DNA from 3 places in the Bradyrhizobium sp. SZCCHNR1002 genome. Region 3 is predicted to be linked to each of the others. Evidence: predicted binding sites of a transcription regulator. Region 3 holds the regulator's gene; each other region holds the start of a gene.
What was found. Region 3 encodes LexA, which represses DNA repair genes until DNA is damaged. Its sites were predicted from a motif close to TGTTCNNNNTGTGTTCNG; they were not measured.

Region 1 (3,275 bases), on a different contig from region 3:
CAGAGCACGTATATACCAGTCGTCCACTTCGCGAACGCCGCGGCGAAGCGGTCGGCGAGACGCTCGAACTCATCCTTGGCCTCGAATGCCGGATCGATCAGCACCACGCCGCGGCGCTCGTTCGGCGGCACGAAGGCGGGCAGGGCGACCCAGCCGTCGAGATCGACGACGCGGGCCTGGGTGTCGCGGCGCAGCGCATCGATCAGCTGCTTGCGTGGCGCCGGCGCCAGCTCGCACAGCGTCATGCGGTCCTGCGGCCGCAGCAGCGCGCGGGCAATCAGCGGCGAGCCGGGATAGGCCTTGAGCTCGCCCGGCGGATTGAACGACCTGATGATGTCCAGATAGGGCGCAACCAGCGCATAGGCCTGGTCCGACAGCCGTGCCTGCAGCAGCCGTGCGATACCGGTCAGGTACTCGCCGCTGCGCGAAGCCTCGTCGCCGGTGAGATCATAGAGGCCGGCGCCGGCATGGGTGTCGATCACACGAAAGGCAGCCGGCTTCTCCTGGAGGTAGACCAGGATGCGTGTCAGCACGATGTGCTTGATGACGTCGGCGAAACCGCCGGCGTGAAAGGCGTGTCGGTAGTTCATGCCGTCCGGGTTACGCCGTTCCGCGTCAAAAGGGTACCCCGTCATTCGCCCGGCCTCGGCCGCACGAGCGGCTTTGGCAAAGCACCGGCTGATTCGCCGCGGCGCCTAAAGCGCGATGAGATCGGGATGAATCGTCATCGCGCTTTAGGTTGTTGTTTGCGCATGATCTTTTCGGAAAACCGCTGCGCCCTTTTCCGGATCATGCTCTAGCCGCCGCGCACCGGCGGCATGTTGACCTCGTCGCGCCGGCAGGCCTGACGGTCGACCTCGTCACAACTGCGGAATTCGAGATCCTTGGACAGGCAGATGCGCACCTCGCTCAGCCGGGTGCGGTTGCAGGTGACGGCAATGGCCGAGGTCGTCAGCTTCGGGTTGGCCTTGATGAAGGCCTCTTCGACGGCCGCCGGTGCCACCGTCTTGGCCTGGGCCAGGTCGAGAAATTCCTCCGGGATCTTGATCGCCGCCCGTGCCTTGCGGATCGCCTCGAAATAGGCCTTCGCCGACAGGCCCGAGCACGTGCCGTGCTTGTCCCATTCGTTATAGATCAGCCCCGGCGCCGGCATCAGGTCGAGCATCGAGGTCATGATGTTGCGGGGCAGGCGCGGCGACGGCTGCTCGCAATACTCGGGATAGCCGGCCTCGTATTGCGGCCACAGCCCGTGCACGACGAAGGAGTAGGGCCGTCCGCTGCATTGCTGCGAGCGGCTGCCGCGGCCGCCGCGCTCCTCGGCCTCGGCACAGAAGGATGGCGACCAGGATAGCGACAGGACGTAGAAGTCGAACGCGCCCGGCGCATTCTGGCGGCGGTCCTGCGCCCCGGCCGGGGCGGCCGCGAGGGCGCCGACCAGCAGAGCGAGGCAGGCAATCGTGTGCGAACAAGCAACGGCAGATCGGCGCAGGCAATCGAACATGGCGAACTCCCCGGACTGTTCCAGGAACTTACCAAGCTGATGGAACATTTCAAGAACAAAAACGGCTGCCCGAAGGCAGCCGATGATCACAAGCGTCCCGCCATTGACGGGCTCGCGCCGGCCGTCGACCGATCAGGGCTTGGCGGCGCGGCAGGCCGGGTTGAACGCCCAGTTGCGATCGAGGCCGACGACGCAGAACTCGACGCCCTGGTCGTAGCCGGCGAAGCCGCCGTCTTCGATGATCGAGTAGTTGAGCGTGCGCGCCTTGCCGTCGCTGATCATCACGCTGCCGGTGCAGAAGCGGCGCGGAATGTTGTCGGACTGCCAGGGCCGGAACGCGATCTCGCGGACGTTGGCGACGCCGGTGATCTGCAGCGACGAATTCCAGAAGGTGCTTTCCTTATCCTGGAATCGCGAGACGATGGTCGGGATGGCCGCCTCGCACGGCGCGACCCGGCCTTCATATTTCGGGCCCGACAGCCAGAAGTTCATCTCGAGCGGGTTGGCCGCCTGGGCCGGCGCGGTCGCAACGGCGAGCAGCGCGCCGCATGCGGCGCCGAACGTCTTGAAAGCTGTGCTGAAGTCGCGCATGGGCCGTCCGCAAGGCTGATCCGGGAGCGTGGACCGTGCCGCGGCGGCCACAGGAGGTCAAGTGCAACGCGGCAACACTCCACGATTAGTCCTGTTAACGTGAGGCCGGTGTTCTTTTCTTGACCGGACAGGACCTTTAGAATGGCAGGCCAGATCGAGGAGAATGCAATGCGGACGCTGATGGCCGGATTCGTGAAGACTGCAGGCCTCGCGGCCGCTGGGGTGGTGCTGGTCGCCGCCTCCGCCCAGGCCGACGTGGTGCCGCCCTTCAAGGGCAACGACACCGGCGGCATCATCGCCTATCAGCTGGCCCAGACCACGGATGCCCGTCAGCTCGCGGTCGACCACTGCGCCTCCTACGGGAAGGTCGCGAAGTTCCGCGCCGTCGATGCGCGCTACGGCGGCTACGTGTCGTTCTCCTGCCGCTGGGTACCGTACGGCTCGGCGCAGCGGCCGCTGCGGACGCTGTACTGACGTTCCTTCAACTGCCGTTCTCCTAATTGCCATCTTTTGGCGGCATTCGCTCCGGCATCGATCAACGAGCCGGAACGGGGCACATGACCTGCACACGCATCGCTATTGGGCTGTTGGCCTGCTGCCTCCTGGGCGCGACCGCGAGCCATGAGGCTTGGGCCGTCGACCTGCCGGTGCGCAAGGCCGGCCTGTGGGAGCTGAAGATGATCAGATCCGGCGGTCAGCTCCCGGAGGCGACGATGCAGCATTGCACCGACGCGGCTACCGACAAGGAAATGAACAATTTCGCTTCGCCGATGGCGCAGCAGGTCTGCTCCAAGCAGGACATCCAGAAGACGGCGACCGGCTACGTCTCCGATTCGGTCTGCAATTTCGGCGGCATCAATACGACGTCCCATGCCGACATCACCGGCGACTTCAACTCGGCCTATACGGTGAAGACCATGTCGCGCGTGACGGGCGGCGCTGCCGGCACTGGCGTGAAGGACACCGCGATGACGATCGAGGCCAAATGGCTGGGCGCCTGCAAGCCCGACCAGAAGCCCGGCGACATCGTGATGCCCGGCGGCATGAAGATGAACATCAAGGACATGAACAAGCTGAAGGCCCTGATCCCGGGCGTGAAGCAGTAGCCGCGCGCTGGTTGCGTGTGGCGGGCGCGGAGACGTGGGCTGGCGCTCATCAGCGGACGCGAAGCACGATCTTCCCG
Region 2 (3,275 bases), 210 kb from region 3:
GGTGCCGGAGGAGCGGGCGAGGGTCAGGTAGTTCAGGCCGACGTCGAGCAGGAAGGTGAGGCGGTCGCGGATCTCCTTGAGGATGCGCGTGGCGATCTCGGTCTGCTGCGCGTTGAGCTGCGCCGGCACCTCGGCGAACCATTCGCCGGCCGCCTTGACGCTGAGATCCGAGATCTCGCCGATGTGCTTGCCGCCGACCTTGACGCACAGCGCCTCGGGCTTCAGCCGGAAACCCTTGCAGCCGGCGCAGGGCACGTCGTTGAAGTATTTGCCGAGCTCCTCGCGCGCCCATTCGCTCTCGGTCTCGCGGAAGCGGCGCTCGATATTGGTGATGACGCCCTCGAACGGCTTCTTGGTGTCGTAGGAGCGGACGCCGTCCTCATAGGTGAACTTGATCTCGTCGTCGCCGGAGCCGTGCAGCAGGGCGTTCTGCGTCTTCTTCGGCAGGTCCTTCCACTTGGTGTCGAGCGTGAACTTGTAGAACTTGCCGAGCGCGGTCAGCGTCTGCAAATAATACGGCGACGACGACTTGGCCCACGGCGCGATCGCGCCCTTGCGCAGGGTGACGTCCTTGTCGGGAATGACGAGGTCGGCATCGACATGCTGCTCGACGCCGAGGCCGCCGCATTCCGGGCAGGCGCCATAGGGATTGTTGAACGAGAACAGCCGCGGCTCGATCTCGGGAATCGTGAAGCCGGAGACCGGGCAGGCGAACTTCTCCGAGAACAGGATGCGCTCGGGCCCGCTCTTGTCGTGAATCTTGGCCACCTTCTTCTTCTCGTCATGGCCGGGCTTGACCCGGCCATCCATCTCCTTCGAAGAGGATGGATCACCGGGTCTCGCGCCTTCGGCGCGGCCCGGTGATGACGAGGAGGGGCTGGGATCGGCAAATTCGACCACGGCAAGGCCCTCGGCCAGCTTCAGCGCGGTCTCGAAGCTTTCCGCAAGGCGCTGGCCGATGTCCGGGCGCACGACGATGCGGTCGACGACGACGTCAATGTCGTGCGGGAATTTCTTGTCGAGAACCGGCGCCTCGGCGAGCTCGTGGAAGGTGCCGTCGATCTTGACGCGCTGAAAGCCCTTCTTGAGATATTCGGCGAGCTCCTTCTTGTACTCGCCCTTGCGTCCGCGCACGACCGGCGCCAACAGATACAGGCGGGTGCCCTCGGGTAGCGCCAGCACGCGGTCGACCATCTGCGACACGGTCTGGCTCTCGATCGGCAGGCCGGTCGCCGGCGAGTAGGGCACGCCGACGCGCGCCCACAGCAGGCGCATGTAGTCGTAGATCTCGGTGACGGTGCCGACGGTGGAGCGCGGGTTCTTCGAGGTCGTCTTCTGCTCGATCGAGATCGCCGGCGACAGGCCGTCGATCTGGTCGACGTCCGGCTTCTGCATCATCTCCAGGAACTGGCGCGCATAGGCCGACAGCGATTCGACGTAGCGGCGCTGGCCCTCGGCATAGATCGTGTCGAAGGCGAGCGACGACTTGCCGGAGCCGGAGAGGCCGGTGAACACGACGAGCTTGTCGCGCGGAATCTCGACGTCGATGTTCTTGAGATTGTGCTCGCGGGCGCCACGGATGGTGATCGCCCGCAGGCTCGACTGATTGGCTTGCGCGCGCTGCTTGGCCTTGAGCACTTCATCCATGACGATCGTCCCACGGCGCAAGGCTGCGCCATCGTTGCAGGCGCGTTCGCCGGAAGCCGGCCATCGGACGCCAAGGGAAAAGGTATCGTCGGAACGTAGGAAGAACGAGGCCGGATTTCCAGTGCCGCCAGCGAATCATCAACAATGCGCTCGAGGAATGGCAGCGAATGGCAGGAGCGGAACCGGTTCGGCAATCCAGCGGGCGGACTCGCGGCGAAGAATGCGCAATCAGCGGGACGAGCCGGCAAAGAAAAAGCCTCCGCTCTTGGGAAGCGGAGGCCTTGTGCGTTGGCCCGGAGGCCGAGATCCCGCCCGAAGGCGAAAATCTTAGAAGTGGTAGTTGATGCCGACCTGACCCGAGTGCACGTTGAGCGTGCCGGTGGCCAGAGTGCCCAGACCGGTGAAGGTGTAGCTCTCACCGCCGAAGCTCTTGTAGAGGTATTCGCCCTTGAGCGACCACTGCGGAGCGAACATCCATTCTGCGCCGGCACCGACCGTCCAGCCGGAGTGGATCTTGCTGTCCGACAGGCTGATGCCAGGAGCCGACAGGGTGATGCGGTTGTCGGCCCAGGCGTAACCGCCGGTGACGTACAGCAGGGTCGGGCCGAAGGCGTAGCCGAGACGGCCACGAACGGTGCCCCAATCACGGATCTTCGAGTTGGCGGTCACGCCGAGAGCGGTCGCCGACGCGGAGATGTCAGCCCAAGCAGCGTCAGCCTCGAGGCCGAACACGACAGCGCCCTGCTGCCAGTTGTAGCCGATGGTGCCACCGGCGAAGCCACCCTTCATCGCGGCGAAGTCGGCGTCCTCGTTGGCATAGCCACCCATCGCACCGATGTAGAAACCGGTCCAGGTCATGACCGGCGCGAGAACCGGGGCCTTGGTGTAGGTCGGGCGCGCAGCGAGATCAGCGGCGGCAGCGGGAGCGGCCAGGGCGGCCAGGGCCACGGTCGCGAGCAGGATCTTCTTCATTCTTGTCTCCAGTTTAGTCCGTGAAGTCCGCGTCGCATCGAAAGCCTTACGCACGAAACAGACTCACCCGTTCAAGTTGACGACCATCCTATAGCCGGGTTCCTAGCGGATTGCCGTCACCCAGAAGCCACACTCGGGACGAAACCGGACATTTACGGGACGGTTCCCAAAACATAAGGCCACACAATGGCTTGGTTCCATGTGTGACCGATGCGTCGGGGGTGTCGCACGGGCAACAAAAAAGCCGGCTTGCGCCGGCCTTTCAGAAAACACAACTTGATAACGGTCGATCAATACTTCGCGACGACCGGGCCGCCGAACCGGTAGTTCAACCGCGCCGTGAACAGGTCGACATCCTGCTTGATGTTGTCGGTCTGGGTGAAGACCGCGCCGCGGAACGGGACGTTCGTGTTGCCCATGAACAGGTGATCGTACTCGAAGCCCACCGACCAGCCCGGCGAGAAGGCGTATTCGACACCGGCGCCGACCGACGCTCCCCACTTGGTCACGGTCGTGGTGGCCAGCACGCTGTTGATCACGCCGGAGAAGATCTCGTACTTGGTGTCGGTGACGGCCGCGCCGCCCTTGGCGTAGAGCAGAACGTTGTCGAAGGAATAGCCGATCTGGCCGGTGAACAGGCCGAAGGCGTTGAGCTT
Region 3 (3,275 bases):
GCGGTGCGTGGCCGCGACGGGCGCCTGCATGTAATGCGCACCGGCAAGGACGTGTTCGTCACCAAGGAGTGGCTCGCCGCCGATGCCGATGCGCGCCTGCCCGCCGATGCTGCACTCGGTGACGGTGTGTCCTGCGACGAGGCGGGCTGTGTCGTGGCGATGGCCGATGGCCGTTTCGTCGCCATGACCTTGCGCGCCGACGCCATCGCCGATGATTGCGTCCGTGCCGCGCTGATCGTGACCGCGCGCGCCGCGCCGTCGTCGTGTGCGGCCGCCGTGATCGACCGCCCGCGTCTGCAGCAGCAGGGCGCCTTGATGCTGGTGCAGCGGGGCGCCGGCTTCGCGGTCACGCCGGTGCGCGCTGGTGGCACGGATCGCCCGTGGTGGCCGGCTTCGGCCGATGCCGGCGAATTCGACATGACCCTGACACCGCGCGCGCCTGCGTCGCGTGGCCAGGATGCGACTCCGCCGGAGACGGAGCAGGTGATCGAGGATTAGTTCGTCCGGCTTCCGCGCTGATGCTCGCGCCCTCGGCTTCGGCAGGTGCCGGCCGAGGGCTGCGGGCGAGCGATCCGAGACGACGAAATCGACTGACGCGTGTCAGGTGATGCTGATCCGGCGAATCCGCGTCGTCTGCGATGCCGGCGCCTCCTCCGCGCTATCCGGACGGTGCTCGCCCGGCTGCCTGGTGACGGGCAGCTGCAGCACGGTGACGCGCTGGCCTTCGCAGAGCTGCGTGACGAGCACGTGCCGGCCGTCGGCAAACTCGATGGCGTCGTGATGGCGATCGGGGATGTGCTTTTCGATCGTGTTGAACTTGGCGACGCGCTCGCGGATCGTCCGGGTCCAGAGCCAGCGGCTGTCGTAGCGGACGTCCTCGGCGAAGGCGAGCTCGGTGCCAGGCAGCATGCACACCGCAACGTTGGGCTCGGTCTCCACCGCGAAGCCGCGGGTCGCGGTGCCGCGGAAGGTCGTCGATATCAGCGTCTCGCCGACCTTGGCAGGACGGGAGGCAACGGCATGGAGGCTGTAGTCACACATCGGATCGCTCCTCGCTGAGAGATAGCCGACCCACGCTTCCCCCCGGACAGGCGCAGGCCTCTATCAGAGTGGACATCGAGGCGATGTTAGCGCGCGCTTCACGGCAATTCTGCGCTGATCTGCATGGCGTGTGGCCGCTGATGATCACAAGCGTTTGAGCGTGCCGCGCTGCACATCATGAGGTGCATTCGCGTGTGACTCGTTTTTGAGCTGCGGCGACGCTCCAAGCATCGCGCCGCCGCTCAACTGTGCATGTCGTCCGATACCAGCGCGTCGGTGCTCAGTACTTGCGATAGAGCCCGACCAGCTTGCCCTGGATCTTCACCCGGTTGGGCGGCAGGATGCGCACCTCATAGGCGGTATTGGCGGGCTCCAGCGCGATCGAGGCGCCGCGGCGACGGAAACGCTTCAACGTCGCTTCCTCATCGTCGATCAGCGCCACCACGATGTCCCCGGTGTCGGCGGTCTCGTTGCGCTGGATCAGCGCCATGTCGCCGTCGAGAATGCCGGCATCGACCATCGAGTCGCCGCGCACCTCGAGCGCGTAGTGATCGCCATTGCCGAGCATGTCGGCCGGCACGCTGATCGTGTGGCTGCGGGTCTGCAGCGCCTCGATCGGCGTACCCGCGGCGATGCGGCCCATGACAGGCACCGCGACCGGGCGCTCGCCATCATCGAGCGCGGGCGTCGAGGTCCGCACCTTGCCGAGATTGCCTTCGATCACCGACGGCGTGAAACCGCGGCGATTGTTGCCGGCCTGCGACAGCTCGGGCAGCTTGATCACCTCGATGGCGCGGGCACGGTTGGGCAGCCGGCGGATGAAGCCGCGCTCCTCCAGCGCCGTGATCAGGCGGTGGATGCCGGACTTCGAGCGCAGGTCGAGGGCATCCTTCATCTCGTCGAATGACGGCGGCACGCCGGCTTCCTTGAGCCGTTCATTGATGAACCGCAGAAGTTCGTACTGTTTGCGCGTCAGCATCTCGACCTGGTCCCCAGTTTGTGTCGTCCGAGTCCGCGCCCTGCGTCCAAGGGCGAATGGGAGTTGGACGTTCGTATTCGCGTCGCCCGCAACATACTAAAAACAAATCATGAACGGACACTATATGTTCGATGTGTGTTCCGCAATCCTAAAAATATGATGAACGATCCGGGCTTTGCCGGGGAAAACCGCTCAGTTCGGCAGGCGCAGGATCTCGCAGGGGCTGCCGGCCGGCGCCTTCGGCGCATAGGCCGGACGGATCACGAGCGCCTGGGAGAGCGCGAGATGGCCGAGCAGCGACGAATCCTGCTGCGTCACCGGTGTCGCGACCAGCGTGCCGTCGGCGCGTTCCTCCAGCCGGGCGCGCAGATAGTCCTCGCGCGAATCGTTGGCGGCGAGCTCGCGGCCGAGCAGGGCGGTCTCGCGCGGCATCAGCGCTTCGTCGCGGCCGAGCAGGCGTCGAATCAAGGGGACCAGGAACAGGATGGCGCAGACATAGGACGACACCGGATTGCCCGGCAGCCCGATCACCCTCATGCCGCCGAGCCGGCCATGCATCATCGGCTTGCCCGGTCGCATTGCGATCTTCCAGAACGCCATCTCGACGCCCTCGGCCTCGAGCGCCTGCTTGACCAGGTCGTGATCACCGACCGAGGCGCCTCCGGTGGTGACCAGGATGTCGGCCTCGGCCTCGCGCGCCCGGCGGATGCCGGCAACCGTGGCGTCGAGCGTATCGGCGGCAATGCCGAGATCGACCGGCTCGGCGCCTTCGCTGCGCACCAGCGCGCGCAGAGCATAGCCGTTGGAATAGACGATCTGGCCCGGACCCGGCGTCGCGCCGGGCATCACCAGCTCGTCGCCGGTGGCGAGCAGCGCTACCCTCGGGCGCCGCCGCACTGGCAGCGCCGGATGGTTCATGCTGGCGGCGAGCGACAGATCGCGGTCGCTGAGCCGGCGCCCGGCGCTCAGCAGCACCATGCCCTCGTGGAAGTCGACTCCTGCCGGCCGGATGTGGCGGCCCTTGATTGCGGCCTCGCTGAGCACGACGTGATCGCCGTCCGCGATCGTGTCCTCCTGGATCACGACGGCGTCGGCGCCGTCCGGCACCACGCCGCCGGTGAAGATGCGCGCCGCCTCGCCAGGCCCGAGGACGCGATCGAACGGCCGCCCGGCGGCGACCTCGCCGATCACCTTGAGCCGCGCCTGGGGCTTGTCGGCATCGGCCGCGCGCACCGCATAGCCGTCCATCGCCGAC

Region 1: QX108_RS25715 (ribonuclease T2) is a predicted target of LexA. The motif match lies at 1,542-1,559, and genes of this name have one in related genera.
Region 2: uvrA (excinuclease ABC subunit UvrA) is a predicted target of LexA. The motif match lies at 1,737-1,754, and genes of this name have one in related genera.

The regions. Positions count from the first base shown of each region.
Region 1 is NZ_JAUHIS010000006.1:153,103-156,377, reverse strand. It holds gene QX108_RS25720 (23S rRNA (adenine(2030)-N(6))-methyltransferase RlmJ) at 1-590, opposite strand, end outside; gene QX108_RS25715 (ribonuclease T2) at 797-1,501, opposite strand; gene QX108_RS25710 (hypothetical protein) at 1,634-2,092, opposite strand; gene QX108_RS25705 (hypothetical protein) at 2,261-2,566, shown strand; gene QX108_RS25700 (DUF3617 domain-containing protein) at 2,650-3,198, shown strand; gene QX108_RS25695 (NAD(P)H-quinone oxidoreductase) at 3,248-3,275, opposite strand, start outside.
Region 2 is NZ_JAUHIS010000001.1:913,862-917,136, reverse strand. It holds gene uvrA (excinuclease ABC subunit UvrA) at 1-1,647, opposite strand, end outside; gene QX108_RS04020 (outer membrane protein) at 1,975-2,619, opposite strand; gene QX108_RS04015 (porin family protein) at 2,910-3,275, opposite strand, start outside.
Region 3 is NZ_JAUHIS010000001.1:1,126,960-1,130,234, reverse strand. It holds gene QX108_RS05050 (ComEC/Rec2 family competence protein) at 1-498, shown strand, start outside; gene QX108_RS05045 (hypothetical protein) at 601-1,041, opposite strand; gene lexA (transcriptional repressor LexA) at 1,322-2,020, opposite strand; gene glp (gephyrin-like molybdotransferase Glp) at 2,213-3,275, opposite strand, start outside.